One region of the Arthrobacter sp. NPDC057009 genome, then DNA from elsewhere that is predicted to be linked to it. Evidence: riboswitches for the same ligand, from Rfam matches in the RefSeq annotation. Region 1 holds a riboswitch; each other region holds the start of a gene.
The links. Region 1 has a riboswitch for S-adenosylmethionine ahead of ACFTR6_RS06280 (bifunctional o-acetylhomoserine/o-acetylserine sulfhydrylase). Riboswitches for the same ligand answer to the same signal wherever they lie in the genome.

Region 1 (9,831 bases):
GAGATTTCACCCTCGGCATCGGACAGGACCTTGCCGTGCTCGCTGGTGAGAATCGCCGCGAGCTCAGGCTTGCGCTGGTTCAGGATTTCGCGGACGCGGAAGAAGATGTTGGTGCGCTTGGCCAGGCTGGTGGCGCGCCACGCGGGCAGTGCAGCACGGGCGGCCGCGATGGCTTCCTCGGTCCGGGCTGCCGAGGCAAGCACCACCTGCTTCTCCTGTTCGCCGGTGGCGGGGTTGAAGACGGGGCCGAAGCGCTCGGCGTCGCTAACGCGGCTGCCGTTGATGAAGTGCGGAATGGTCTGCAAGGGAAGTCTCTTTTCGTGCTCGGTGTGGGAAGACAGGGAGGGCGGCGGGCTACTTGGAGCTGTCCAGCGAACCGTCGACGAGTTTGATGATCATGGAGCAGTCCTTGCCCGACTCACCGGCGTCGATGAGCTGCTGGAAGAGCTGCTGGACATGCTTGCCGATCTCCAGCGGCGTGCCGGTGTCCTCGGCGGCGCTGATGGCCAGTCCGATGTCCTTGTTGGCGAGTTCCGTGGTGAAGGTAGGGGCAAAGTCGTTGTTCGAGGCCGCCGTGGGAACGACGCCGGGCACGGGGTACCAGGTCCGCAGCGCCCACGAGTCCCCGGAGGACACCGAGGCGATGTCCCAGAAGACCTGCTTGTCCAGGCCCAGGCGGTCTGCCAGGACGGCACCCTCGGCGGTGGAGGCGAGGTTGATCAGGAGCATCAGATTGTTGCAGATTTTGGCTGCCTGGCCGGTAGTAGCGCCGCCGGTGGGAATGACGTTGGAGGCCATCGGCTCGATGTAGCGGCTGGCGTCCGCCACGGCGCCCGCTTCCCCGCCGACCATGAACGTCAGGGTTCCGGCCTTGGCGCCGCTCATGCCGCCCGAGACCGGGGCGTCGACAAAGCGGAAGCCGGCGGCAGCAGCGGCGTCGTGCAGTTCCCTGGCGGTGGCGATATCGATGGTGGAGGAATCCACGAGGAGGGTTGCAGTGTCCGCATGTGCGAGGACACCGTCCTCACCGAGGTACACCGCGCGGGCGTGTTCGCCCTTGGGCAGCATGGTGAAGACGGCGTCTGCGCCGTCCACGGCCTCGGCGATGCTGGCAACAGGCTTGACGCCGGCTTCCTCGGCCGCGGCAAGCGCGGCGGGGTTGAGGTCAAAACCGCGGACGTCGTGCCCGGCCTTTGCCAGGTTCGCGGACATGGAACCGCCCATGTTTCCGAGGCCGATCCAACCGATTACTGCCATGTCATAAGCTCCTTTGCTTCAAATCCGGCCGTCACGCCGGGAGGTCTGTGTCTACGATCACACCCTGCTAGAGTGCAATCAAGGGGAAAAATTACAGACGGCATGTGCATCAATGCACATCAAGTGAAAGGCTTACCCGTGGACACGAGGCGGCTTCCGAGTCCGGACGACCTGCTGATTCTGCTCACAGTCGCACGCCTGGGACGGTTCAACGCTGTGGCGGAAGCGCTCGGCACAACCCACACCACCATCTCCCGCCGCATCCTGGCACTAGACAAGCAGCTTGGCGGGCGCACCCTGGAACGCAGCCCGCAGGGCTGGGAGCTGACGCAGCTGGGAGCCTCTGCCGTGGAGGCGGCTGAAGCTATCGAGAATACCCTTGGATCGCTCTCCGGCCTGATCAGCCAGGACCAGAGCGCCCTGTCCGGCCTGGTGCGGGTAGCGACGACGGACGGCGTGGGAGCGGTGTTCGTCACCCCTGCCCTGGTCCGGCTGCAGCAACAGAACCCGCAGCTGAACATCGAGATGCTGAGCGCCACACGCAAGGTCAGCCAGAACAGATCCGGCGTTGACCTGGAAATTGTGGTGGGCAGGACCGACGTCAGCAACGCGCAGACGATCTTCCTCAGCAACTACTACCTGCGCTTATACGTCAGCCGCGGCTATGCCGCTGAGCATGGTCTGCCGGAAAAGCTCGACGACGTCGGGCAGCACGGCTTTGTCTCTTACGTTGAGTCCGCGCTCCAGGTGGAAGAGCTGGGGCACCGCTGGTCCTCGCAGCTGCCCATGCCCAAATCAAGCTTCCAGGCCACCAGCGTGTTCGCCCAGGTGGAGGCAGTCCGGCAGGGCGCAGGCATCGGACTGCTGCCGAACTTTATGGTGGCGGGGCAGGCGGACTTCGTACCGGTGCTGGCCGGGGACTTCCAGCGCCAGGTTCCCATCTGGGCGGTGGCACGCCCCGAAGCCCTGCGATCCGGCCCTGTTCAGGCCGTCATCGCAGGGCTCAAGGACGAAGTGAAGCAGCACCAGGATCTGCTTGCGGCCTGAATTCCGCCGAAGCCCGGCTCTGGCCCTCAGGCCTGGAAGAGCCGCCGCACGACGTGCCCGGCGGCCAAGGCATCGAGGCCCTCGTTGATCTCAGCCAGCGGCCGCGAGTCGGTGTGCAGCAGTTCCACCGGCAGCTTGCCCTCCCGCCAGTAGCCGAGATAGAGCGGGATGTCCCGCCCGGGGACGGCATCGCCCATGTAGGACCCGAGCAGGCGCTTGCCGGCACCTGCGAATTGCAGGGCGGGCACCGTCAGCTCGGCGGACGGGTGGGGCAGGCCGACCGAGACTACTGCCCCTCCGCGCGTCACGTGTTCAAGGCAGGAGGCAATCACCCTCGCTGACCCCACCGCCTCAACGGCCGTGTCCACGCCGTCGCCCGTTGCCTCCGCGATCAGGCGGGCAGCGTCCTCGGGCGTGCCAACGGCGGTGGCGCCGCATTTCAGCGCGAGTCCGTGCTTACCCGTATTGGGGTCGATGGCAATCACGGATGAGGCGCCGGCGAGTGCCGCCGCCATGACTGCGGACAGCCCAACGGCACCGAGCCCAAAGACGGCCACCGACTGCCCGGCCGTGACGGCGGCCGTGTTCAGCACGGCGCCCATGCCGGTGAGCACGGCGCAACCGAACATCGCCGCGACGGTGTCCGGGACGTCGTCGTCAATCACCACCACAGACTCCCGCGCTACCACAGCGTAGTCAGCGAAGGCCGAGACGCCCAGGTGGTGGTTGATCCGCTCCCCCGCCGGTGTCCGCAGCAGCGCCTCGCCGTGCAGCAGGTCTCCTGAACCGTTGACTTCCGCTGCCCGGTGGCAGAGGGCCGGCCGCCCGGCTTTGCATGCCCGGCAGTCCCCGCAGCTGGGGACGAAGACCAGGACGACGTGGTCGCCGACAGCGACGCCTTCGACGCCCTCCCCAACAGCCTCAACCCGCCCGACGGCCTCGTGCCCAAGCGCCATGGGAAGGGGCCTGACACGGGAACCGTCCACCACTGAGAGATCCGAGTGGCACAGGCTGGAGTAGGTGATGGCGATGCCCAGCTCTCCGGCGCGGGGTTCCGGCCGGTCCAACTCCTCGATCCGGAGCGCCTGAGCTTCGGCGTAGCCGGTTCCGGAAGGAACGGTGGAATAAAGAACGGCTGCTTTCATGGGAAATCCTGACTTCATCTGATGGCTAACGCCCAACTGCCCGGGCCTGCATGGTGGCGGGCCCGGGCAGCTGGGTCGGCGGTTGTGCCACGGAAGGTGCCGGCGCCTGGGTTGTGGCGCCCCTTCCGGTTCGGCTTGCCTGGCGGCTACTTCTTGGCGGCCGCCAGAAGGTCGGCAGTGCCCTTGGCGTCTGCGGCGTCCACGTCGCGGAGCGAGATGCCCCGTGTTTCCTTGAGGAAGAACACGGCTACTGCGGTCACGATGCAGGCGCCGAGCAGGTACAGGGCCACCGGAGTTGAGGAGTTGAAGCTGCTCAGAAGCGATGTGGCGATGATCGGCGCCATGGAACCGGCAACAATGGAGGTCACCTGGTAGCCCAGGGAAACGCCGGAGTAGCGCATGCGGGTGGGGAACATCTCCGCCATGATCGACGGCTGCCCCGCGTACATGAGTGCGTGGAACAGCAGGCCGATGGTGATGGCAGCCAGAATAACGATGTCGTTGGCGGTGTCCATCATGGGGAAGGCGAAGAAGCCCCAGGTTCCGCCGAGGACGGCGCCCACCATGTAGACCGGACGCCGGCCGAAGCTGTCGGAGAGCTTGCCAACAAGCGGGACGGCGCAGAAGTGGATGAAGTGCGCCACCAGCAGCAGCAGGAGGATCCGTGAGGTGTCCGTCTGGACTACGACCTTCAGGTACGTGATGGAGAAGGTCACCACCAGGTAGTACAGGATGTTCTCGGCAAAGCGCAGGCCCATGGCGGTGAAGACACCGCGCGGGTAGCGGCGGAAAACTTCAGCGACGCCGTAGCCCTTGTGCTCGACCGTGACTTCCTTGCGGGCCTCGATGAAGATCGGTGCGTCCTGGACCTTGGTGCGGATGTAGTAGCCAATGATGACGATCACGGCAGACAGCCAGAAGGCGACGCGCCAACCCCAGCCAAGGAACGCTTCCTGCGAGAGGGTGGAGGAAAGGGTGAACAGCACGCCGGTGGCCAGGAGGTTGCCCATGGGAACGGCGGACTGCGGCCAGCTGGACCAGAATCCGCGGGACTTGTTGGGGCTGTGCTCGGCAACGAGCAGCACGGCGCCGCCCCACTCACCGCCCACGGCGAAGCCCTGGACGAAGCGCAGGAACACCAGCAGAGCCGGGGCCCAGTAGCCGATCTGCGCGAAGGTAGGCAGGCAGCCCATAAGGAAGGTGGAGACACCCACCAGGATGATGCTCAGCTGCAGCAGCTGCTTGCGGCCGAACTTGTCGCCGAAGTGGCCGAAGACGATGCCGCCAATGGGGCGGGCAACGAACCCGACCGCATAGGTCACAAAGGCGGCGATGATGCCGTCCAGTTCCGTCCCCGAATTGGGGAAGAACATCTTGCCGAACACCAAAGTTGCTGCCGAGGCATAGAGGAAAAACTCATACCATTCGACCACCGTGCCGGCCATTGAGGCCGTGACAACTTTTCTCAGGCCCGAGGCCTTAACGTCGGTTTCCTCTGCACGCCTTGCGGCGGAGTGATCCGTACTCATATGTAAACTCCTTCGGCGTCTTCATCGACACCACTGGGACCGTCTTTGGCGAACGTGTGTGAGGTACACCACGAAACGCCGGTTCACACGAGTATGGTCTGCCATTGCCTGCAAGCTCAACGACAAAAAGTGCAGAACGCATCTGCATAAATGCACAAAGCAGCGCGTGGGCTACTTGTCAGTACGCCTCAGCCCAGCAGATGCGCGCGCAACTGCCCGTTCAGCTGGCCGATCTCCGTGAGGAAGCCGTCATGGCCGATCGGCGCCTCGATCATGTGCACGTCAACGTTCCCCGGCAGCGCCTCGGCGAGTTCGAGCGACTGCGCGGGAAAGTACAGCCGGTCGGTGTCCACGGCGGCAATGAAGAAGTCGGCGGTGGCCCGGGCCAGGGCCTCCTTCAGCGTCCCCCTCCCGCGCGTGACGTCATGGCTCATGAGAGCCTCCGTCAGGGCGATATAGCTGTTGGCGTCGAAGCGCCGGACCAGCTTGTTGCCCTGGTGGTCCAGGTAGCTCTCCACCTGGTAGCGGCCGCGGCCTGCCAGGGCATCCGCCTGCAGCGGCTCCTCAGCCGCCTGGGCGTTCCTGCCGAACCGGAAATCGAGTTCGTAGGCGGACCGGTAGGTAATGTGGGCAATCCGCCGCGCGAGCGCCAGGCCCTCAGCGGGTTCCGGGCCGCCGTAGTAGTCGCCGCCGTTGAAGTGGCGGTCCTGCCGGATGGCCAGGGTCTGCGCCTGGGCGAAGGCGATCTGTTCGGCCGTGCTCCTGGCCCCGACGGAAATGACACCGCAGCGGCGCACCCGCTCCGGGAAGGTGACTGCCCATTCGAGGGCCCGCGCCCCGCCCATGGATCCGCCCACGACGGCGTGCCAGCTGCTGATGCCGAGCAGGTCGGCGAGCCTGGCCTCGGCGACGGTGGAGTCCCGGAGGGTCACCAGCGGAAAGCGTGAACCCCAGGGCTTGCCGTCCGGGGCAGGCGACGACGGCCCGGTGGACCCGTAACAGCCGCCCAGGATGTTGATGGAAATGAGGAAGAACCTGTCAGTATCCGCTGGCGCGCCCGGCCCGGCGAGCTGCTCCCACCAGCCCTCCTCGTCCCCGGCACCGCGCGTCACATGGGTACTGCCCGTCAGGGCGTGTTCAACGAGGATGGCGTTGGAACCGTCCTCGTTGAGCGTTCCCCACGTTTCGTAGGCCAGGGTCACGTCCGGCAGGAATCCTCCGGCTTCGAGTTCCAGGCTGCCGATGCTGCGGTACTGGACAGTGCCGTCCGGAACGGGGCCATCCAGAACAGCGCCTGCGGGCGTCTTCCCGGCCGGAGCGTCGGTGTGGCTGACAGAAATCGTCATAGGTAACTACCTCTTCTTACGCGCTTGCCCGCCGTCAGCAGACCGGCAGGCCAGGTCTTCACCCGGGGCACCCCACCGCGGAAGGAGGGTTGCCGGCCAGCAAGCCGGGGCTGTCGCTGGCACTCATGACCTGTTGCCAAGTGTACGAAACAGGCGGACGCCTGCGCGAAGAATGTGACGGCTGTGTGACTCCCGGCCGGAAAACGGGACGGGAGCCACAGGGTCAGGCGGAGACGTCAGGCGCCTTTCGCGGCCCTGAATCCGGCATCGAGGTCGGCAAGGATGTCGTCGATGTGCTCCAGGCCGACGGACAGCCGGACCAGTCCGGGGGCAACCCCGGCAACGCTTTGCTGCTCCGGAGTCAGCTGGCTGTGCGTCGTCGACGCCGGGTGGATGACGAGGGAGCGGACGTCGCCAATGTTCGCCACATGGGAGTGCAGTTCCAGGGCATCCACGAAGCGCTTGCCGGCTTCGGCACCGCCCGCCACGGTAAAGGCCACCACCGCGCCGGTGCCTTTGGGCCCGTACTTCAGGCCGCGCTCATACCAGGGGCTGGACGGCAGTCCGGCGTAGGCGACGGATTCCACATCGTCCCGGGCCTCAAGCCAGCCAGCCACGGCCACGGCATTGGCCACGTGGCGCTCCACGCGCAGGCTCAGTGTTTCCAGGCCCTGCGCGATAAGGAAGGCATTGAACGGCGACACCGCCGAGCCCAGATCGCGGAGCAGCTGGACCCGCGCCTTCAGGATGTAGGACAGATTGGCGCCCAGGGCGCCGCCTGCGCCGAGGTCGCGGGCGTAGACGAGGCCGTTGTAGGTGGGGTCCGGCGTGTTGAAGCCGGGGAATCGTTCCGGGTCCTTACCGAAGTCGAAGTTTCCTGAATCCACGATGACACCGGCAATGGCGGCCCCATGTCCGCCCAGGTACTTGGTGGCCGAGTGCACCACGATGTCCGCGCCCCATTCAAGCGGCCTGATGAGGTAGGGGGTGGACAGGGTGTTGTCCACGATGAGCGGCACGCCGGCTTCGTGTGCTGCCCGGGAGACGCCCTCGATGTCGAGGACGTCCTGCCGCGGGTTGGACACCACTTCGGCGAAAAAGAGCTTGGTGTTCGGCTGGACTGCATCGCGCCACTGCTGCAGGTCGTCCGGGTCCGCCACGAAGGTAACGGAGACGCCGAACTTCTTCAGCGTGTGGGCCAGCAGGTTGTAGGTGCCGCCATAAAGGCTGGGACTGGCCACCACGTGGTCCCCGGCTTCGGCGATATTGAGGATGGCGTACGTTTCGGCGGCCTGGCCGGAGCTCAGGAGCAGCGCCGCAAGCCCTCCCTCCAGGCTGGCGATCCGCTGCTCGACGGCGTCCTGGGTCGGATTGCCGATCCGGGTGTAGATGGGGGCGATCTCGGCGAGCGCGAAACGGTCTGCTGCGCTGTCGGCGCTGGGGAAGACGAACGACGTCGTCTGGTAAATGGGCAGGGAGCGTGCGCCGGTGGCGCCGTCGGGCACCTGGCCGGCGTGGATCTGGCGCGTTTCAAATGACCATGCGTTGGACATGCAGGCTCCTGACGCTGAAGGGGCGTGTGCTGGTCCCGGCACAGGCCCGCGCTTGCCGCCCGGCGGGCGCCGCGCGGCCAGGTCTTCACCCGGGGCACCCCGCCGCGGTGGAGGGTTGCCGGCCAGCGAGCCGGGGCTTTTTTCGCTGGCGCTCATGACCTGCGATCAGTGTAGGAACAGCCCTTCCTCGCGCACAGCTTTGTGAAGAATTTCGTCAAAAGCTGGACATTTCGCAATGTTAGGGCACCCTAAGCTGAGAGCCCCGTCACAAAGTGCCAAGATGAGGGCATGCGCATGGATCACGTCTCTTACGCCTGTGAACACGATGGCCTCGCGGCCACCACCGAACGTATCTCCTCCGCCCTCGGCGTCGAAGCCGTTAAGGGCGGGGTGCACCCCCGGTTTGGAACCCGGAACATGATCATCCCGCTGGCCGGCCACAAGTACCTTGAGGTCGTTGAGGTCCTGGACCACCCGGCGTCGGACAAGGCACCGTTCGGCCAGGCCGTCCGGGCCCGGTCCGCAGCGGGCGGCGGCTGGATGGGCTGGTGCGTCGAAGTTGACGACCTCGCCCCGTTCGAGGAGCGCCTCGGCCGCTCCGCCGTCAACGGCAACCGCAAGTTTCCTGACGGCCGGGAACTTATCTGGAAGCAGATCGGCATCCTGGGGCTCATCGCGGACCCCCAGGTTCCGTACATGCTGAAGTGGGAAGGCGATCCGGAACTGCACCCGTCCAACGCCTATGACAGCAATGTGAAGATGTCCACCCTCACGATCGCGGGCTCCGCCGAGCGCGTGACCGAGTGGCTAGGCGAGCCCGTGGAACGGCCGCTGGAAGACGTCGCCGTGAACTGGGTGGCCCCGCACGGTACACCGGGAATCCTCTCCGTCACGTTCGAAACCGCAGCGGGCGCCGTCACCATCTGACGCGATTCCTGCCCTTCACTTCGGCCGCCATCAGCGGGTGCCAACGACGTCACCCGCCGATGGCGGCCGAATCACTTTTTAATACAGCCCGGCTATTAAAACAGCCCGGCCTAGCCCAGTCCGGCGGCCTTGCCGAACAGGCTGAACCCGACGAAGGCGACAATGTCCAGCAGCGCGTGCGCGATGACAAGCGGCATCACCCGGCGGGTCTTCGTGTAGACCCACGCGAACACCACGCCCATAACGGCGTTTCCGATGAAGGGCCCGAACCCCTGGTACAGGTGGTAGGTGCCGCGCAGCATCGACGAAACGAAGATCGCAAGGGGTACGGACCAGCCGAACTTGCCGAACCGGTCCAGCAGGTAGCCCACCACAATGACTTCCTCCACGACCGCGTGGCGCAGGGCAGACAGAATCAGCACGGGCACCGTCCACCAGTAAGCGTCCAGGCCGCTCGGGATGATCGCCGTCGTGATGCCGAGGGCGCGGCCGGCGGCATAAAGCCCCAGCGACGGGAGGCCGATCAGGGCGGCCAGCCCGAGACCCTGCAGCAGGTCCTTGCCGGGCCTGGCAAAGTTGAAGCCCAGTTTCCGGAAGGCGGAGCCGCCGTCCTGTCCTAGTCCGGAGTTGGACTGGCGCTGGTCGGTCAGGAAGTAGATGACCAGCAGGACCGGCACCAGGGCGAAGATGATGTCCAGGAGCTGATAGGTCAGGTCGAAGTATTCGCGGGTGCTCTGTGACCTGTTGAGCGTGGACGTCCCCTGCGCCAGCGGCGCCCGGGTCATCTTGTCCAGCAGCTGCACCACGGAATAGACGGCTGATTGCCCCAGCGACAGCCCAAGGACAATCCAGACTTCAAACCGCAGCCGGCGGCGGGAAGGAACCAACATGTTCCTATCTTGCCTGCACCCGCTGGTACTTTCCTGTCAGCCTGCCTGTTCCTGCCGCCGTCGTGCATTCCCGTCCAGCCCGTCGGTGCCGGTCCAGCTGCGCTGTAACCCTGCACAGTGACCCTATGCTGGGGAGC
Region 2 (9,831 bases), on a different contig from region 1:
CGGAGACGGCCAGCACGGTTCCATTGGGAGCCATCAGCCGGAACCGGTACTGGGAGTCGGCGTCAACAAAAACTTCAAATACTCCGGCCATGATGTTCCTTCCGGTCAGGGAGGCTGCGCGCAGCGTCTTCGCGGCCACGGCCCCGAACGCATCGCTGCGTCTGTCCTTGGATGGGCTGAACCGACAGGGGTTTGATCGGCTCATCGGTGTTATTAGAGTCTGCCCAGTGCATATGGACCCTACAAGACCGTCCATGTAAACCCTGGGTAAACCCTGCTGGTCCACCCACTAAACCGCCCCCGGGCTCCGTTCTCAAGGACGCCCGAAACGAAGGGACGTGCAGCGCAGCGCGCGTTCACAGCCCGCCATTGGAAGTAACGTCAGATCTGTTTGAGCGCCTGCTCCAGGTCCGCGATGAGGTCGTCCGCGTCCTCCAGTCCGACGGACAGCCGCACCACGCCATCGCTGAGCCCGATCGCGGCGCGTCCTTCCGGCCCCATGGCCCGGTGCGTCGTGGTGGCGGGATGGGTGATGAGGGACTTGGCGTCGCCCAGGTTGTTGGAGATGTCGATGATCTTCAGGCCGTCCAGCAGCGCAAAGGCGGCTTCCTTGCCCGACTGGCCGGCCGTCGTCGCAAGTTCCAGCGTGAGGACGGTGCCGCCGGCCTTCATCTGCCTGGCCGCCAGGTCGTACTGCGGGTGCGACTTGAGCAGCGGGTACTTGACCCAGTTCACGGCAGGCTGGGTTTCCAGCCATTCGGCGAGGCGCAGCGCGGTGGCGGAGGAGTGGTTCACGCGCAGGGACATGGTTTCCAGGCCCTTGGTGAGGACCCAGGCGTTGAATGCGGAGAGCGCCGGGCCCGTGTGGCGCATGAGCTGCTTGACCGGGCCGTCGATGAATTCCCTGGTGCCCAGGATCGCTCCGCCCATCACGCGGCCCTGGCCGTCGATGTGCTTGGTGCCGGAGTAGACGATCACGTCCGCGCCGAGGTCTCCGCAGCGCTGCAGCAGCGGGGTGGCGAAGACGTTGTCCGCCACCACCTTGGCGCCGGCGGCGTGGGCGAGTTCGCTCACCGCCGCGATGTCCACGATTTCCTGCATCGGGTTGGACGGGGATTCGAAGAAGACGGCCGTGGTGGGCACCGAGAGGGCTTCGCGCCACTGCTCGAGGTCCGGGCCGTCCACGAACACCGTCTCCACGCCCCAGCGCGGCAGGATTTCGTTGAGGATCACGAAGCAGGAACCGAACAGCGAGCGGGCTGCGACCACGCGGTCCCCGGCGCCCAGCAGGGCACCCAGCGCGGTGAAAACGGCGGACATGCCGGACGCCGTCGCAAAGCACGCCTCAGTGCCTTCGAGGAGGCGGAGCCGCTCCTGGAAGGTGGCCACCGACGGGTTGCCGTAGCGCGAGTAGACAAAGCGCTCGTCTTCGCCGGTGAAGGCGCGCTCGGCGGCGGCGGCGGACTCGTAGACGAATCCGGAGTTCAGGAAGACAGGCTCGGTGGTCTCCTGGAAATTGGTGCGGTCAAGCCCGCCGCGGACGGCCTGGGTATCGGGGCTCCAGCCGGCGGCGTCGTGGTTAAAGGTCAATTTAGTTCTTTCCCAGGTTCGTCGGCAGGCCGCGGTTCTTCCAGCCGTTCACGGTGCGCTCACCGTAACGGTCGGGCTCGCCCTCGAAGCCTTCGAGGACGTTGTAGGCAGTAAAACCGGCCTGCGTTGCGGCGGTGGCGGCAGCGATGGAGCGCTGGCCGGAGCGGCACAGGAAGAGCAGCTCCACCCGGGTGTCCTCGGGGGCCTGCTGCTTCAGCTGCTCGACGAAGTCGGGGTTGGGAATGCCGCCGGGAAAGGTCCACTGGATGAAGAGGGGATCATTTTCCGTGGCGTTGGTGTCGGGAATGCCGATGTGCGCCCATTCGCCCTCGGTGCGCACATCCACCAGGATGGCGCCCTCCTCAAGCTTGGCCCACGCGTCCTGCGGAGTGATGTCTCCGGCGTAGCTCATGCGTGGCCCTCGTAAACTTCCGCGCTCAGGTCCTCGTCGGAGTCCAGCTGGTCCACGGCGGTGGCGACGGCGGCGTCTGCGGTGGCGATCGCTGCCGGCAGGATGAGGGCCTGGGCCACGATGACGGTGGTGCCGTTGAAGGTGGCGGCAGGGCTGCCGTGCAGCACGTATCCCTCGGCCAGGGCTGCCGAGATGCGCTCACAGAACGCCCGGTCGTCCGGCCCCGTGATGAGGCGGTAGGACAGTTTTTCCTCAGGTTTATCCTGCTGGGACGGCAGCGTTGCAACGGCGGGGGCGTCTGACACGACGGATCTCCTTTTCTCACGCTTGCAGCTCGAAGTGGTCGATATGCCGAGTATTCACCTGAGGCACCCCGCCGTGGAAGGAGGGTTGCCGACCGGCCAGTCAGGGCTTAATGCCGGTACTCATTACTCCCGAAAAAAGTAACACTGACGACGGCGGCGCGCACCGCCGCCGTCGTCATCTTCCGTAACGGACCCCGCGACTTTCCCTGATCCATGGGACTGCCCGGGTTGCTCGCGTTGCCGTTACAAAGCCCGCGGCCGGGAGGATAATGACGGGAGATGAACCGCCGTAACGCCGGATGAAACCAGGCCGCAGTGAATGATTCGACCGCGAATACAGTGACTCCCATGCTGCACTTTGGATGGTTTGTGGGCCATGGCTTCGGGGTCCAGGGCTGGGGGACACCCGGCTACGGTATCGGCTACGACTGGAAGAAACCGGCCCCCTACCAGCACGCGGTCCGCGAGTTTGAGCGGGCCGGGCTGGACCTGTTCATCATTGAGGACTCGCTGACCGTCCCCGACACCTACGGCGGCAGCGCGGAGGTCTCACTGGCGCAGGCGTCCTTTGCGCCCAAACACGATCCGCTGGCGCTGGTGCCGTACCTGCTGTCCGCCACGGAACACCTGGGCATCGTGCCCACCATCAGCGCGTCCTTCTATCCGCCCTTCACCGCGGCCCGGCTGCTGGCCACGCTGCAGCACTTCTCCAACGGCCAGCTTGGCTGGAACGTGGTGACCTCCGGCAGCGACCTTGCCGCGCAGAACTACGGACTGGACCAGCAGATCGAGCACGACCTCCGCTACGAGAAGGCCGAGGAGTTCGTGGACGTCGTCCGCAAGCTCTGGCGCAGCTGGGAACCGGACGCCATCGTGGAGGACGCCCGGGCGGGCATCTTCGCGGACCACACCAAAGTCCGGCCCATCCACCACGACGGGGAGTTCTTCAAAGTCCGGGGACCGCTGAACACCGCGCCGCTGCCGGAGGAGCCGGTGCTGGTGCAGGCCGGGGCCTCCCCGCGGGGCAAGGCCTTCGCCGGTGCGAACGCGGACGTTGCGATCGCCCTGGCCCGCGGCGCGGACGGCATGAAGGCCTACCGGGACTCCATCCGAGCCGAGGCCGCCGCAGCCGGCCGGAACCCCGACGACGTCAAGGTGCTGTTCGTCCTGAAACCCACCGTGACCGGATCCCGGGCTGAAGCGGAGGAACTGCGTGCCGCGCGCCGGGAGCTCACGCAGCGGGACATCGACAGCCAGCTCAACTCCATCTCCTACCTCTCCGTCATCGACTTCAAGCAGTTCGACCTCGACGCACCCCTCCCGGAACTGAGCACCAACAGCAACCAGGGAACGCTGGAGCACTTCTCCAAGGCGGCACCGCCGGGTTCCACGCTGCGGCAGATCCTGCAGGCCCGCAGCGGCGGTGCAGGCGACAGCATCATCGGAACGGCCGATGAGATCGCCGACTACCTCGAGGAAACCGGCACCGCAGTGGGCGGCGACGGGTTCCTCTTCTCCGGCTTCGTGGACCCGGCCACCATCCACGGAGTGCTGGACAGGCTGGCGCCCGTGCTGCGCCGGCGGGGACTGCTGCGGACGAGCTACGGCGACGGCGGCTTGCGCCGGAACCTGCTGGACTTTTAGCGCCATGGCAATGGCCGGGGAAAGCAACGGACTGGCGCCGGGCATCAGCCGCGGCACGTTCCTGATCGGGACGGCCCGCATCCGGGCCGGCGACCTGGCCGCCGCAGCGGCCGATCCGAGCGTGGAGGTGGTCCTCAGCGCCGAAGCCCTGGAGCTCGTGGGGCTGTCCCGTGAGGTGGTGCAGGCGGCCATCGATTCCGGCCACCGGGTCTACGGCCTCAACACCCTGCTCGGCTCCGGCCGGGACACGGCCGTGGAGCAGGACTCCATCCTCGACTACCAGCTCCAGGTGATCCGCTACCACCACAGCGGCGTGGGCGGACTGCTGGCCCGTGATGAGGTCCGCGCCCTCATCTTGGCCAGGCTCATCGGATTCACCCGGGGAGGCTCGGGCGTGCGCCCGGAAACCGCCCGTTTCTACGCCGAATTGCTGAACAGGGGTGTGGTGCCGGCGGTTCCGCGCGACGGGTCCGTCGGCTCATCGGACCTCACGCAGCTCGCGGCGGTTGCCGCCGTCGCCATCGGGGAAGGACAGGCACTGGGTCCCGACGGCGGCCTGCTCGACGGCGGGCAGGCACTCGCCGCCGCCGGGCTGGAACCGCTGGTCCTGGCGCCGGGGGAGGCCCTGGCGCTGGTCAGCGCCAACTCCTATTCCATCGGTGCGGGCGCGCTGGAGCTGCGCCGCATCCGCTGGCTCGCCGATCTGGCGGACACTGCGCTGGCGCTGTCGCTGGAGGCCACTGCAAGGTACGACGGCGGCGGGAACCTCAGTCCCTTCTCGCCGGCTGTGCAGTCGGCCAAGGCCGTGGACGGCCAGCGCGTCTCGGCGGCCAACGTCCGCCGCCTGGTGCGCGGCGGCTGGCTGGACGACCCGCGGCGGCAGGTGTCCGTCCAGGACGCCCTGTCCTTCCGCGCCGCGCCGCAGACGCACGGCGCGTTCCGTGCCCAGGTGGCCGCCCTGGCCGAGGCGCTCGAGGTGGAACTCAACGGCCGGGGCGACAACCCGCTGGCGGACGTGCCCTCGGGCCGGATGGTGTCCGGTGGCAACTTCCAGCCGATGCAGCTGGCCCTGGCGTTCGAGGCGCTGCGGCTGGGGCTGGCACACGTCGGAATCAGCAGCGAGCGGCGCATCGCCAAGCTCTATCCGCCGCAGCGACTGATCCGGCAGCTCAACCTCGAGGCGGCCCGGGCAGGCACGCCGCTCGCGTCCGAAGACCTGCCGGGACTGCTCTGGTACTCGGCCGCAGGCCTGCTGGCCGAGCTGAAGTTCCTGGCGGCGCCCGCAACACTGGGAGCCCCCACCCTGTCCGCCGATGTGGAGGACCACTCCACGCTGGCTCCGCTTGCCCTCCAGCAGCTGGAGCGCTCAGTCGAGGCCGCGGCCAAGCTCCTCACCATCGAGGCCCTGACCGCTTCCTATCTGCTGGCTGAGGCGCAGGACACGGACCTGCGCGAGGCCGTAACCCGGCAGCTGGGCTCAGGAACCGGCGCCGTGGTGCGGCGGCTGTCGGAGCTGCTCGCCGGGCAGTTGCCGGCGGCGGTGCTGGTGGAGGCTGCAAGGAAGGAGTTGGGGGATTTGCTGGCAGGACTGTTCGAATTGCAGACGCCGTCCCCGGACACCGACGGTGACCGGGGGCCGGATGACGGCGGTCCAAACTATGCGCGAGGAGAATCATGACCACCGTGACGGGGAGCGGCCGCCAGCCGAGGCATGTGGGCCCTATAGTGGATCCGGCCGGGGACGCCGACGCAGTGCTGGCCCGGGTGGGGAACACTCCGCTGGTCCCGCTGGACGTGCTGAGCCGTGGCCTGGGAAGCACAGTTTTCGTGAAGCTCGAATCGGAAAATCCCGGCGGGTCCATCAAGGACCGGACCGCGCTGAGCATGGTCCGGGCTGCCGAGCGCAGCGGCGACCTGCAGCCCGGCGGGACCATCGTCGAAAGCACCTCAGGGAACACCGGAATCGGGCTCGCGCTGATCGGTGCACTGACCGGCCATCCCGTGGTGGTGGTCACCGGAGATTCCATTTCGTCGGAGAAGCTTGAGGCCCTCAACCGGTACGGCGCGCGGGTGGTGTTCACGGACTGGAGCGCGCCGTCGAATTCGCCGGAGAATGCGCGGGCGGTCGCGGCCCGGATCACGGCCGAGATTCCCGGCGCATGGCGTCCGCTGCAGTTCGACAACCCGGCCAACCCACGCGCGCACTACGAGGGAACGGCCCCGGAAATCTGGGAGCAGACGGCCGGCCGGGTGACGCACTTCGTCGCGGGCGTGGGAACCGGCGGCACCATCACCGGAAACGGGCGGTACCTCAAGGAGAAATCAGGCGGTCACGTGGAGGTGATCGGTGCCGACCCCTACGGCTCGGTCTACAGCGGCGGGCATCCGGGCCAGATCCTCGTGGACGGCGTCGGCAACTCCTGGCCCAAGCCTGAATGGCCGAAGGTGTTTGACCTCGGCCTGCTGGACAGGTTCCTGCGGATTCCGAACGACGAGGTGTACACCACGCTGCACCGGCTGCTCAACGACGAAGGCCTGTCCCTCGGGCCGTCGTCGGGCCTGACCGTGGCGGCGGCGCTCCGGGTGGCCAGGGCGGCGCCGCACGGGTCAGTGGTTGTGGCGATCGCCCCGGACACGGGCAGCAACTACCAGAGCAAGGCGTTCAACCCGGTGTGGCTGGCGGACAACCACATCCGCCTGGCCACGGACCTCGCCGAAGACTAGCCCAGTAGTTAGGACTAGCCCAGGAGCGATATCGGGCCCGTGGCAGGCGTTTCGCTCTCGGAACGGATCCAGGCATTCCAGTCCAGCGGGTGGACTGAGGGCCGGCCCAGCAGGTACCCCTGCGCCGCCACCACGCCAAGGCCGGTCACGGCGTCGAGTTCTTCCTGCGTCTCCACGCCCTGGGCGCCAAGGGCGGCGTCGATGTAGTGCGCCAGTTCGTTCATGGCTGCAGCCCTCAAGCGCTGACCCTGTGAGCTCTCAATGCCCGCAATGAAGCTCCGGTCCAGCTTGATGATGTCCGGGTGAAGCTCCAGGACCTGGTCCATGGACGTGAAGCCAACCCCGGCCCCGTTGACGGCGATCCGCAGTCCGCGCTGTCGCAGGGGAGCGAGGGCGGCAGTCAGCGCCCCGTACTGGTCGAAGGGGATCGGCCCGTTCAGGTCGATGACGATCCGGTCCATGGCCAGCTGGGAATGGTCCAGCAGTCCGGGGATCCTCGGGTCCGCGCACGTTGCCGGGGTCAGGTTCAGGGCGATGAACATGTGCTCCGGCACGGCCTGCGCCGCAGTGAGGGCGCGGTGCAGTGCCGCGAGCTCAAGGTCGGTGCCCAGCCCCACGGATTCTGCCTCACTGAACCAGTGGTCAGCGCTGGCACCGTCGTCGCTGACGAAGCGGGTGAGGGCCTCGACGCCGATCACGTGGCCCTCCGGAAGCCGGCGGATCGGCTGGAAGGCGGTCATCAGCATCTTGTCGGCAAGGATGGCTTCAATCCGGTTCCTGCTGCGCCGGGTGAAGGGCACCGGCTCAGGCACCGCCACGGCCTGGGGCCGTGCCATCTCCGGGATGGCGCCGTTGTCTGCGTTGGCCAACTCCGTGGTGGCGGTGAGGTGCTCGAGCAGCACATGTTCCGGGTTGTCCGGGTGGGCTTCGAACAGGGCGCGCAGCTGCTGGCGGGTCCACTCACTCGCCGGGTCCGATTCGGCAAGCAGTTCGGTGATAATCTGGCGGGCTTGCCAGCGCACAGTGAGTTCCCCAGTGTCCCCCGGCAACGCTGCCTGGGCCCCCCAACCCGTGGGTAGTGAGGTTGTCAATGCGGGAAGGGCGTTCTCGTCCCAAGACATCGGCTATTCCTTTATACGTACTGGTTCCGGCTGAGCCCGGAACCCGGCAAAGCGCCATCACCGCTGCGGGTGCGGGCAGTTGGCCGTGGAAGAAGACTACAACGCAGCTGACCTGCTTGTCCCCCATTTTTTCGAACCGTGCCAATTCGTTACTGCCGGCTGCCCGGGCCGGGCCGGCGACCCCTGAACCGGCAACTCCTCCGGACCTAGTCGATGCCGGCGAACAACTCGTTCAGCTCGGCGGTCAGCTGCTTGCGGAGCGCCGGCGTGCCGATCTCGCGGCCGTCAATATGGTTGACGGGAGCCAGGAGCCGGATGCTGGAAATCAGCCAGACGGCGTCGGCGTCCACCAGGTCCTGGGGCTTCAGGGGGCCGTACCCCAGCTCCCAGCCGGCGGCCTTGGCCGCGGCGAACAGGGCGCCCTGCGAGGTTCCGGGGAGAATGCCGCTGTCCAGCTGCGGGGTGACGAGGCGCTTAACTGTTGTTCCGGCGTCGTTCTTCTCAACGTTCGCCAGCAGCACGGTGGATGTGGGGCCCTCCAGCACGCGGCCGTCGGAGGACGTGAAGATGACGTCGTCCGCCCCCTGCTTGTGGGCGTGGCGCAGCGCGGCCATGTTCACGGCGTAGGACAGGGTCTTGGCGCCGAGCAGCAGCCACGGGGCACGCTCGGCAGCATCGCTGTCATAGCCGCGGTCAAGGAGGATGACGTCGATGCCGGTTTCGCGCTGCCGCCGGCCAGCGGCTGCCACGGGGGACACCTGCACCCAGCATGTGGGGGCGGCGGCGCCCTCCACGCCGCGGGTGACGATGAGTTTGACCACTGCCTCGTCCAGCTCCGGGGACGGGGCCGGGTTGTCGGAACGGAACGCCCTGACGCCCGTCTCCACCGCGCGGCGCCAGTGGTCCTGCCCCGGGATCTCAAGATCCAGTGCCTCCGCCGAGCGGGCCAGCCGGTCCAGGTGGGCCTGGATCTTCCGGGTGTGGCCGGCGACGGCGAGCATGGACTCGAACACCCCGTCACCGCGGGTGGCGCCCAGGTCCGTGGCCATCAGCTGCGGCTTTTCGGGATCGGCAAGCCGGCCGTACTCATAGTCCGGATCCAGGAACACCAGCACTGTGTGAGAGGTACGAGAGGTCATGCCTCAAGCTTAGTGCGGCCGGTGCCCGATAGGCTGGCCTCACCGCTCCATACGGAATGGCTGCGAGAGTAAGACATTACGGGGGTTTCAACTGTGTTGTGGCCATTTCCGCTGGCGGAAACACTGCCGGCGTGGCTGATCCTGCTGCTCAGCGGCGTGGATCTGGTCATCAGGGTCCTGGCCGTGGGCATCATCCCGGGCAACCGGCGGCCCACCACCGCCATGGCCTGGCTGCTGGGCATCTTCTTTGTGCCGGCCCTGGGCCTCATCCTGTTCCTCCTCTTCGGCAACTTCAGGCTGTCCCGCCGCCGCACGGAACAGCAGCAGCTGGTCAACGAGCGGGTCCGCGGCAGCGTGGAGCTTTCCCACGTCGCTAGCGCCTATTCCGGCCCCGAGTGGGTGCAGTCCGCGGCCGAACTCAACCGCCGCCTGGGCTCAATCCCCATGGTGGACGGCAACCAGGTGGAGCTCATTCCCGGCTACCCGGACTCCATCCAGGCCATGGCCGCGGCCGTGCGGAAGGCCAAACGCTTCGTCAACGCCGAGTTCTACATCATGAGCACGGACCACGTCACGGACGACCTGCTCACGGCACTTGAGGAGGCGGCGGACCGCGGCGTCGAGGTGCGCGTGCTGTTTGACCACATCGGGACCCTGCGCGTGAAGGGCTACAACAAACTGCTGAAGCGGCTCAAGGCGAGCCGCATCCAGTGGCGGCGGATGCTGCCGCTGCTGCCCATCCATGGCCAGTGGCGGCGGCCGGACCTGCGCAACCACCGCAAGATCATGGTGATCGACGGCGAAGTCGCCTTCACGGGGTCGCAGAACCTGATCGAGCCCTCCTACAACAATCCCAAACACCGCAAGGCCGGCCGGGAGTGGATCGAGCTGATGGC
Region 3 (9,831 bases), on a different contig from region 1:
AGGGCAGGTCTCCCGGACGGTCGGGGAACAGCAGTCCCAGCGCGTACCGGAGTTCCGTGCCAAGCAGTCCGCCGGCGGCCACGGCTGTCCACACCCGCCAGCCATAACCGGAGCCGGTCGCGGCGGCGGTGCCGGTGCGGCCTGCCAGGGGGACCCGCACCTGAGGCTACAGGCCGGCCATGCGGCAGCCGGGGTGGGCGGAGTCGCTGTGGATCCAGAGCGCGGAGGCCACTTCGTCGGCGAGGTCAACGTCCCGGCTGGTTCCGGGGGACCCGATTCGCACCACGAGCGCGCCGCCGAAGGGCCTGCGGCCCCGCACCTCGACGTCGGCATCGAGGCTGATCTGTTCCGCGGCCAGGTAGCGCAGCAGATCCGGGTTCTCGTCACTGATCCGGGTGATCCTGCCGGTGTGGCCGTCATCGAGCTCGATCATCCGGTGGGCGGACGGCATCCTGACAGTTCCGTCAGCCGAGGGGATGGGGTCGCCGTGCGGGTCCCTGGACGGGTTGCCCAGCCGGGCGGCCAGCCGCTCAATGAACGTGTCCGAGACCGCATGCTCCAGCTGCTCAGCCTCGTCATGGACTTCATCCCAGCTGTAGCCGAGGTCCTTGACCAGGTACGTCTCAATCAGCCGGTGCCGGCGGACCATGGAGAGGGCCAGCCGGACACCCTGGGGCGTGAGCGTGATGGCACTGTAGGGCTTGTGGAGGACCAGGCCCTGGTCCTTGAGCTTGCGCACCATCTCGGAGACCGAGGAGTTGGCCACACCGAGGCGCTGTGCAAGCTGGGTGGAGGTGATGGGCTTGTCCTGCCATTCCGTGAAGGAATAGATGACCTTAACGTAGTCCTCGATCGAGGAGGAGGGCGTACTGGTCTTCACAGCTTCAAGCCTACCTGCTGCCACCACGGCGTTCCGCCCTGACCGCCCGCCAGGTCTGGGTGAGGTAGGGGAGCTGCAGCAGCTCGCCGTCGGCATGGCCGAGGTGCTCGTGCAGGTACCAGGTCAGGTTTCCGGTCACCTTCGCGCGGGTGGCATCGTTGGCCGCGAGGTAGTAGCTGCGGGACTTGGCCAGTTCGAGGATGTCGTCCGGGGTGACGGGATCCTCCCACCTGGTCAGGTGGCTTTCCAGGGAGGTGAATTCCGGGCCGATCCTGGGCCTGAAGTCCGGTTTGTGGACGTCCCCGGCGTGCATGATGCGCGACAGCCGGTGCACCCAGGGTACTGACGTGTCCAGCTGGTTCCAGATCAGGCCCAGTACTCCCTGGGGCCTGAGGATGCGGGAAATCTCCGTGCTGGCCCGCAGCGGATCGCACCAGTGCCACGCCTGGGCAACGCTGACGACGTCGAACGCCGCCGAGGGCAGCCCGGTTTCCTCAGCGGTCCCCACCACGGCATGGACCGCGGGGCAGTCACGGCCCAGCTGCTCCAGCATGTCCCGGGAAGGGTCCACGGCGCTGACCTCGAGCCCGCGGTCCACCAGCAACGCGGTGAATTTGCCCGTTCCTGCGCCGAGGTCAGCGGCGGTACGGGCCCCGGCCGGAATAAGCCAGCTGGCGGAGTCCTCCGGGTAGCCCGGACGGACGCGGTGGTAGTGCTCGCCGCCGTCCTGGAAGCTCTGTCCAAGCTCCTGCCGCCGGCCGTGATGAAGTTTGGGACCGCCCCGTGCCACGCACAGTCTCCTTATACCGACGTCGAAAATTACCCTTCGAATTTACCGTACGGGGAGCGGGAGGTGCTTAGTCCTGGGTGCGGGTTAGTCCTGGATGCCGATCAGTCCTGGACACACGGTGCGGCGCCGGCGGTGCCGGGCGTGTTGGGCGCCCACTCGGGGTAGGTGCGGGTGTCGTTCGCCGGAACCCAGCGCCCGGCGTCCACCACGTAGTCCCAGCCGAGGCCCGAGCGGCGGAGCTCCTCGATGCCGGCGAGCAGCCGCTGTGCGTCCTCGAGCCGTGAACCCACGCCGAAGCTGGCGCGCAGGGACCCGGACGGCAGTCCGAGGCGCTTCAGCAGCGGGTGGGCGCAGAAGCGTCCGTCGCGCAGACCCACGCCGTGTTCGGCCGACAGGTAGGCGGCGACCAGGCCGGCGTCGTAACCCTCTACCGAGAAGTTGACTACGCCGATGGCGTCGTCCGGGTCGCTGTCCGCGAAAATCTGGTGGACGGTGACGCCGTCGATCTGGCGCAGTCCCTCGACCAGGAAGGACCGGATGCCGGCTTCATGGGCGTGCCATTCCTGCGGATCAAGGGCGGCGATGACCTGGGTTGCCCGGGCCAGGGTGGCAGCGCCGAGGACGTTCGGTGAGCCGCCCTCGTGGCGGGCGGGGCCGGTGGCCCAGCTGACGCCGTCGAGCCGGGCCTCGCTTACGGCGCCGCCGCCGGCGAGGTGGGGGGTGCCGGCGTCGAGCCAGTCGGGACGGCCGATGAGGACGCCGGCCCCGAAGGGGGCGTAGAGCTTGTGGCCCGAGAAGGCGAGGTAGTCGACGTCGTCCGCGGCGATGTTGACGCGGCGGTGCGGCGCGAGCTGGGCGGCGTCCACCACGATGCGGGCGCCGTATTCATGGGCCAGCGCGGCGAGGCGGCGGATCGGGAGGATTTCGCCCGTGACGTTGGAGGCGCCGGTCACGGCGAGGAGGCTGATGTCGCCGTGCTCCAGTTCGGCACGCAGGCTGGCGATGGTGGCTTCAAGCGTTTCGGAGGCCACCACGCTGCGGTGCGGCACGCCCTGCCACGGCAGCAGGTTGGCGTGGTGCTCGATGTCCAGGTACAGCACCTCGCCCGTGTGGTGGTGGTCCTCCACGGGCAGGCAGCCGGCCAGCAGGTTGAGGGAGTCGGTGGTGTTCCGGGTGAAGATGACAGCGTCATCGGCGCGGCCCCCCACGAATTCGCGCACGATGTTCCGCGAGTTCTCGTACACGGAGGTGCTGATCTGCGAGGCGTAGCCGGCGCCGCGGTGCACGCTCGCGTAGAACGGCAGGATCTCGTTGAGGTACGCGGAGACGACCGACAGCGCAGGGGCGGAGGCGCCATAGTCGAGGTTTGCGTAGCGGACGTGGCCGCCCTGTATCAGCGGGGCTTGGATCTCTGCGCCGGTGACGGCGGCCAGGGGGCGGCGGGCGGCGGCGAACCGGCCGTCCAGCGCGAGGGCGTCGGGGGTGGAAGCAATGATGGCAGTCGTCATGGGACCTCACTGGGATAAGGACCCCGTGTGACGGGGATCCGCGCTTGCCGGGTCCGTTCCGGATCGGCCTGGTCGTCACCCGGGGCACCCCACCGCGAATGGAGGGTTGCCGGCCAGCTAACCGGGGTTTAGCGCTGGCACTCGTGACCTGTTACGAGATTAGGACATCGGCAGAGGCGATGAAAAAGCCGGTTGGAATGTTAAGCGGATTATTACGCGAACCGGATATAGGGCCTGCTGCCGAAGAAACGACGGCGGCCGCCCCCAAAAGCGGGCGGCCGCCGTCGTAATGTTCAGCGCCAGGGCGGTGGTGGGAGAAAACCTAGAGCAGGTCGTCCAGCTGCGGGTTCAGCCGCTTCAGGACTTCCGAGTGCAGGATCGAGTTGGTCGCCAGGGCGTTGCCGCCGAACGGGCCGTCCGTGCCCTCGAGGGAGGTGAAACGGCCGCCGGCCTCCGTCACGATCGGCACCAGCGCCGCCATGTCGTACAGGTTCAGTTCCGGTTCGCAGGCGATGTCCACGGCCCCTTCGGCCACCATGCAGTAGGACCAGAAGTCGCCGAAGGCGCGGGTGCGCCACACATCCTCGGTCAGCTGGAGGAACTCTTCAAGGTTGCCGCGGTCTTTCCAGCCGCCGAGGCTGGAGTAGGAAAGCGAGGCGTCGGACAGGCTGGACACGTTGGACACCTTGAGCCGGGTGGCGGCCGCGAGGGATCGGCCCGAGTAGGCGCCGGCGCCTTTGGCCGCCCACCAGCGCTTGCCGAGCGCCGGGGCGCTGACAACGCCCACCACAGGTTCTCCCTCGTCGACGAGGGCAATCAGCGTGGCCCAGACCGGCACCCCGCGGACAAAGTTCTTGGTGCCGTCGATGGGGTCGATGATCCAGCGGCGGGAACCGTGGCCGGAACTTCCGAACTCCTCACCGAGGACGGCGTCACGGGGACGGGAGCGTGACAGTTGGCCGCGGATTGACTCCTCGGCGGCCTTGTCCGCATCGGTGACCGGCGTCAGATCTGGCTTCGTCTCGATCTGAAGGTCCAGTGCCTTGAACCGGCTCATGGTCTGGTCGTCCACGGAATCGGCCAGCACATGGGCAAGACGCAGGTCATCGTTGTACGTTGAAGCGGGTTGGGTCATGGTTCCAAACTACCCTCAAAGGCCCGGCACGGCGGGGAGGCAGCGGCCGGACAGCGCCGGGGGCGGCTAGCCGACGCTGCCGAGTTCCTTGGTTTCCTGGGCCTCAGCGCGCGGGTCGGTGCCCAGCAGGCGGCGCAGGGACGCGAGCCGTGCTGCTCCCGAGGGGCCGGCGTGGCCGGCTTCCACCCACGCGTCCACGCCGCAGTTGACGGCGGTGGCGTCGTGTTTGCACCCGCGTTCGCAGGCCTCCGTGCCGGGCTCAAGGTCGGGGAAGGAACGCAGGATTCGGTCCGGATCGACGTGCGCCAGTCCGAAGGAGCGGATGCCCGGCGTGTCGATGATCCAGCTGCCCGCCGGGGCGTCGGCGAGCTTGAGGGCAAGGGCCGACGACGACGTGTGCCGTCCGCGGCCCGTCACCGCGTTCACGCCGCCGGTGGCCCGTTCGGCGCCCGTCAGCGCGTTGACCATGGTGGATTTTCCGACGCCGGAATGGCCCAGCATCACCGTCACCTTGCCGTCCAGATGGGCGCGGAGATCGGACACGGCGGCAACGTCGAGCCGGGCGGAGAGGCCGTCGTCGGACCGGGCGTCGATGCCGGACGCGTCGGCATCGGCAGTGCGGCTGATGATCACCGGAAAGTCGAGGTGCCGGTAGTTGCTCAGCAGCTCGGTCGGATCCTTGACGTCCGCTTTGGTGACGAGCAGCAGCGGCTCGATCCCGGCGTCGTAGGCTGCCACCAGCGCCCGGTCGATGAAGCCGGTGCGGGGTTCCGGGTTGGCGGCGGCCACAACCACCACCAGCTGGTCGGCGTTGGCGACGACGGCGCGTTCCACGGGATCGGTGTCGTCGGCGCTGCGGCGCAGCAGGGTCTTGCGGTCCTGGATTTTCACCAGCCGGGCCAGGGTGTCCGGCGAGCCGGACACGTCCCCCACGAGGGAGACGAAGTCTCCGGCCACCACGGGGGAGCGGCGCAGCTCGCGGGCGCGAGCGGCAATGACCGTCCGCTCGTGGCCCGAGTCCTCGCCGACGACGGCGGTGTAGCGGCCCCGGTCCACGGTGATGATCCGGCCGGTGACGGCATCCTCATGGCTTGGGCGGTCCTTCGTCCGGGGCCGGGAACCCTTTTTGTTCGGCCGGATCCGGACGTCGGACTCGTCCCAGGAATCAGTGCTGCGTGCCACCGGTGGTCCCCGCGGTATTGGTAACAGCACTGTTGGTCACACCGCTGCCCCGCTGGGCGAGCATGTCCGCCCACAGCTTGGGGAAATCGGGCATGGTCTTGGACGTCGTGGCAATGTCCTCCACCTCCACGCCCCTGACCGCCAGCCCGAGGATGGCTCCGGCGGTGGCCATCCGGTGGTCCGCATAGCTGTGGACGACGCCGGCGTGCAGTTCCGCAGGCCGGATGATGAGTCCGTCGGCAGTTTCCTCTGAATCGCCGCCGAGCCGGTTGATCTCGGTGACGAGCGCGGCGAGCCTGTCCGTTTCATGTCCGCGAAGGTGGGCGATGCCGCTCAGCCGTGACGGTCCGGATGCCAGGGCGCAGAGCGCGGCGACTGTGGGCGCCAGTTCGCTGGTTTCGGCGAAGTCCGCACCCTTGATCTCGCTGCCGCCGGTCACCGTCAGGGTACCGTCGGCCAGGGTGACCGTGGCCCCCATATCGGTCAGGATGCTGCGCCACATGTCGCCGACCTGCGTGGTGTGCCCGGGCCAGTCCGGAATCCGGACAGTACCGCCGGTGGCCAGCGCGGCGGCCAGGAACGGGCCGGCGTTGGACAAGTCCTGCTCGATGCGCTGGTCGAACGCGCGGATCGGGCCGGGGCTGACAACCCAGTGGTTGGGCGTGGAGTCATCCACCGCCACGCCCGCGCCGCGCAGCACGGCGATGGTCATGTTGATATGGTCCAAACTCGGGACCGTGCTGCCTGAATGTTCAAGGTGCAGGCCGTCGGCGAACCGTGCACCGACCAGCAGCAGGGCGGAGACGAACTGCGAGGACGCACTGGCGTCGATGACGAGGTGCCCGCCGCGGACCTGGCCGGAGCCCTCGACGCGGAACGGCAGCGAGGCGGGCGTGCCGCCGTCGTCGCCCGTTACGGCTACTCCGAGCGCTGAGAGCGCGTCGATGATGGTGCCCATCGGCCGTTCCCGGGCGTGGGGGTCGCCGTCGAAAAGGGTGGCGCCAGAGCGCAGTGCCGCCAGAGGCGGTACGAACCGCATGACTGTCCCGGCCAGGCCGCAGTCGATGGCGACGTCCGCGCCGCCGGCGTTGGCCGGAATTGGCGTCACCTCGAGGTCCGGGCCAAAGGCGCCGTCGCCCGGGACTTCCCGGATGTCGGCGCCAAGCTGGCGCAGGGCGGCGATCATGAGCGCAGAGTCCCGGGAGTGCAGCGGTGCCCGGAGCCGGGACGGCCCGTCGGCCAGCGCGGCAAGCACCAGATACCTGTTGGTCAACGACTTGGAGCCCGGTACGCGGACTGTTGCGTCAACCGGCTGTTCCGCAAATGGCGCGGGCCAGTGCGGAGCAGCGCCGGAGTGTTCAGCGGACGCGCCCATGGGTGATGCTGCCATTCCTGCTTATGCCCCTACCGCTTGGTCGACGGCCCTGCGGACTGCCTTGTCGGCCCGGCGGACAGCCTTGTCCGCGCTGTGCAGTTTCTTGCCGGTGGTCTTGCGGGCGTCGGCGGCGAGGTGGGTCGCTGCCTTCCGGGCGTCGGCGGCGAGGTGCTCTGCACGCCAGGCCAGGCTGGGCTTGCCCGCTGTGTCCACCGAGGCCAGCATCACGCCGCCGGTGAGTGTGATGTTCTTGAGCAGCTGGTTCCGGCGCGCTTCGCGGCCTTCCTTGCTGCTGATGTCGGCGCTGCGCCATTCAACGAAGGCGTTCAGTGCCGAGATGACGGCCAGTACCGAGGCTGCCAGCCGTGCCGACTTGCCGAGGGCGAAGAGGACGCCGGCGCCCACCTGCGTGCCGCCGATGATCCGGGCAAGGACCCTCTCGTCAGTCTGGAACGGCAGGGCTTCAGCGGCACGGCGCAGGAGGGGCGACAGTTGCTGCGCGGTGTCGTCCGCATTCCTGAGCTTGTCCGTGCCGGCGAGGATGAAACTTGAGGCCAGCATCGGCCGGGCAAAAAAGCGGACAAAGGACATGAATTTCCTCCTGGATGGCCGAGCCGCGGTGGCCGCGGCGGAGTCGGTTCTAGTCTTGCACTTTTGCGGAATATTTGCCCACCGCGCGTCGTTGTGCTCTTTGGCCGGAAACGATAGGCAGGCGGTGTCCTGTTGCCGTTCCCGGTGTTCAGCGGCGGCTGGGGGATGGCCGGAACCGGCAGGAGCACGGACCGCTGCACGAACGCGGGTCTTTTCGACGGGTCTTAGCAGGCGGAGTGGAGATGGAGCATTGACTTTGGTGAAGGAAGCTGTGGGGGTGCGAAGTCCCGCCAGAATGCGGCCGTTCGTGGTGTCCGAAGCTGGCGCGCTGGAGTCAGGAAGTGCCTTCCCCGCTCCGGGCGGGCTTCTTGGCCCGGACTATGGCACGGCACGCCGCCAGGGGCGCCCGGCGCCGATCAAAGTAGACTTGAATGCAATGAGCACCGTGGACCCGGCCCTGCAGGCCGCACAGGAGGACGCCGCCAGCGGCATCCCGGAGAATGGCACGTCGCCCGCTGCTGAAGCGGCAGAGGATATCGACGTCGGTTCGGAGAGCACTGAAGCGCGCCGGGCGCGGTTTGAGCGCGACGCCATGCAGTACGTGGACCAGCTGTATTCGGCGGCCATGCGCATGGCGCGGAACCCCGCAGATGCCGAGGACCTCGTCCAGGAGGCGTATACCAAGGCGTTCTCGGCGTTCCATCAGTACAAGCCGGGGACCAACCTGAAGGCCTGGCTGTACCGGATCCTGACGAACACCTACATCAACCTGTACCGGAAGCGGCAGCGGGAACCCCTGCAGTCGAATTCGGACACCATCGAGGACTGGCAACTCGCCCGCGCCGAATCCCACACCTCCAGCGGCCTGCGCTCGGCCGAGGCCGAGGCGCTGGACCACCTGCCGGATTCGGACGTCAAGCGGGCACTGCAGGCCATCCCCGAGGAGTTCCGGCTGGCCGTGTACTTCGCCGACGTCGAGGGCTTCGCGTACAAGGAAATATCGGACATCATGAACACCCCCATCGGCACTGTGATGTCCCGGCTGCACCGGGGCCGAAAGATGCTGCGGGACATGCTGGCGGATTACGCCGCCGAGCGGGGATTCAAGGCTGCTGCGGACACCACGGCGGCAGCGCAGGGCAACAAACAGGAGAACGGGAAATGAGCGACTGCCAGGGATTGGGTGATTGCGACGACACCAGGATGCAACGCATCTACGAGTATCTGGACGGGGCCTTGACCCGCAGCGACCTTGCGGAGATCAAGCAGCACCTGGACGAGTGCCCCGAATGCACAGAGCAGTACGATCTGGAGTGCGTCATCCGGAAAGTGGTGAAGCGCTCCTGTACCGAGGCTGCTCCGGAAAACCTCAAGAACGCCATCCTGCAGCGGATCCACACGATCCGTCCGGTGGACGCCTGACAGGGCCACTGAGTTAAACACGATGCCCCCGCTACCTTGCCGGTAGCGGGGGCATCGCGTTTAAGCTTCGGTTCAAGCCGTGGCTTAGGTGTTGGGGCGCTTCCCGTGGTTCGCGCCGCCACGCTTACGGTCACGACGCTTACGTGCACGCTTGCTCATAGCTGGCCTCCTTAATCTCGTTACCCAAAAGAGTTGCCCTCCAGTCTCCCATATCGGCGGACAGGCCGCGAACCGGCGGCATTGTGGAGCGCCTACAGCGAGTTCCGGATCGCAACCCGGGCCTGGTCCAGGACTGTCCGCACCGTCTCGAGGGCCACCGGCGTCATGGGCCTGGCGCTGGTCTGCAGGCGCAGCTCGGCGCGCATGTCGTCACGGAACGACTGCAGCAGCATCTCCGCTTCCTTCAGCATGCCCTGGCCCTCAGCGGTGTACCGGCCTCCGCCGGCCCCGCCGGCCGGCCTGGCAGGGCTTGGCGACCCGGTAGCGTTGGCTGACCTGGCGGCGGTGCGGGCCGCTTCCGCCGTGGCCGCCAGGTCCGCGCGCAGCCCCCGCATGTTGCTGCGGATGTCGGCGCGCAAATCATCGGCGAGCCGGCGGACGGAGGCCGCGATGTCGTTCTCCACCGTCTCCAGCTCCCCGCGCCGGCTGTTCAGTTCAGCCAGCCCCGCAGCGGTGATCCGGTAGTTGGTGCGGCGCCCCTGGGCTTCAGTGGCCACCAGGCCGTCCTCCTCCAGCTTGCCCAGGCGCGGATAGATGGTGCCTGCACTGGGGGAGTAGGTGCCGCCGAACCGGTCGCTCAGGGCCTTGATGAGTTCATATCCATGCTTGGGACCCGATTCAAGGAGCGCCAGCAGATACAGCCGGAGCGCGCCATGGGCAAAGACGGGAGGCATCAGAGCGCCGGTTCCGTGGTGGCAGGTGCCTGGCCGTGGAAGATAGCCGTCTTCC

Region 2: linked by a shared signal. The riboswitch ahead of ACFTR6_RS15205 (DUF1737 domain-containing protein) and the one ahead of ACFTR6_RS06280 (bifunctional o-acetylhomoserine/o-acetylserine sulfhydrylase) in region 1 are both predicted to bind S-adenosylmethionine.
Region 3: linked by a shared signal. The riboswitch ahead of ACFTR6_RS01295 (aminotransferase class V-fold PLP-dependent enzyme) and the one ahead of ACFTR6_RS06280 (bifunctional o-acetylhomoserine/o-acetylserine sulfhydrylase) in region 1 are both predicted to bind S-adenosylmethionine.

What each region holds. Positions count from the first base shown of each region.
Region 1 covers NZ_JBHUSB010000004.1:144,107-153,937, reverse strand. Annotated here, with positions in the region: gene ACFTR6_RS06310 (CoA-acylating methylmalonate-semialdehyde dehydrogenase) at 1-305, opposite strand, end outside; gene mmsB (3-hydroxyisobutyrate dehydrogenase) at 355-1,257, opposite strand; gene ACFTR6_RS06300 (LysR family transcriptional regulator) at 1,396-2,304, shown strand; gene ACFTR6_RS06295 (alcohol dehydrogenase catalytic domain-containing protein) at 2,331-3,449, opposite strand; gene ACFTR6_RS06290 (MFS transporter) at 3,596-4,978, opposite strand; gene ACFTR6_RS06285 (homoserine O-acetyltransferase) at 5,167-6,324, opposite strand; SAM riboswitch class IV at 6,340-6,455, opposite strand; gene ACFTR6_RS06280 (bifunctional o-acetylhomoserine/o-acetylserine sulfhydrylase) at 6,561-7,877, opposite strand; SAM riboswitch class IV at 7,921-8,037, opposite strand; gene ACFTR6_RS06275 (VOC family protein) at 8,166-8,804, shown strand; gene ACFTR6_RS06270 (CPBP family intramembrane glutamic endopeptidase) at 8,915-9,694, opposite strand.
Region 2 covers NZ_JBHUSB010000014.1:69,591-79,421, reverse strand. Annotated here, with positions in the region: gene ACFTR6_RS15220 (YegP family protein) at 1-91, opposite strand, end outside; gene ACFTR6_RS15215 (O-succinylhomoserine sulfhydrylase) at 382-1,590, opposite strand; gene ACFTR6_RS15210 (rhodanese-like domain-containing protein) at 1,592-2,002, opposite strand; gene ACFTR6_RS15205 (DUF1737 domain-containing protein) at 1,999-2,307, opposite strand; SAM riboswitch class IV at 2,321-2,435, opposite strand; gene ACFTR6_RS15200 (NtaA/DmoA family FMN-dependent monooxygenase) at 2,656-3,951, shown strand; gene ACFTR6_RS15195 (aromatic amino acid ammonia-lyase) at 3,956-5,629, shown strand; gene ACFTR6_RS15190 (PLP-dependent cysteine synthase family protein) at 5,626-6,675, shown strand; gene ACFTR6_RS15185 (EAL domain-containing protein) at 6,690-7,697, opposite strand; gene ACFTR6_RS15180 (aminodeoxychorismate lyase) at 8,003-8,935, opposite strand; gene cls (cardiolipin synthase) at 9,032-9,831, shown strand, end outside.
Region 3 covers NZ_JBHUSB010000001.1:266,444-276,274, reverse strand. Annotated here, with positions in the region: gene ACFTR6_RS01310 (fluoride efflux transporter FluC) at 1-160, opposite strand, end outside; gene ACFTR6_RS01305 (metal-dependent transcriptional regulator) at 167-880, opposite strand; gene ACFTR6_RS01300 (class I SAM-dependent methyltransferase) at 891-1,670, opposite strand; gene ACFTR6_RS01295 (aminotransferase class V-fold PLP-dependent enzyme) at 1,772-3,178, opposite strand; SAM riboswitch class IV at 3,214-3,327, opposite strand; gene hisN (histidinol-phosphatase) at 3,501-4,313, opposite strand; gene ACFTR6_RS01285 (ribosome small subunit-dependent GTPase A) at 4,380-5,495, opposite strand; gene aroA (3-phosphoshikimate 1-carboxyvinyltransferase) at 5,479-6,870, opposite strand; gene ACFTR6_RS01275 (DoxX family protein) at 6,892-7,461, opposite strand; gene ACFTR6_RS01270 (sigma-70 family RNA polymerase sigma factor) at 7,898-8,626, shown strand; gene rsrA (mycothiol system anti-sigma-R factor) at 8,623-8,883, shown strand; gene ACFTR6_RS01260 (50S ribosomal protein bL37) at 8,968-9,042, opposite strand; gene ACFTR6_RS01255 (PadR family transcriptional regulator) at 9,135-9,776, opposite strand; gene ACFTR6_RS01250 (DUF4097 domain-containing protein) at 9,776-9,831, opposite strand, start outside.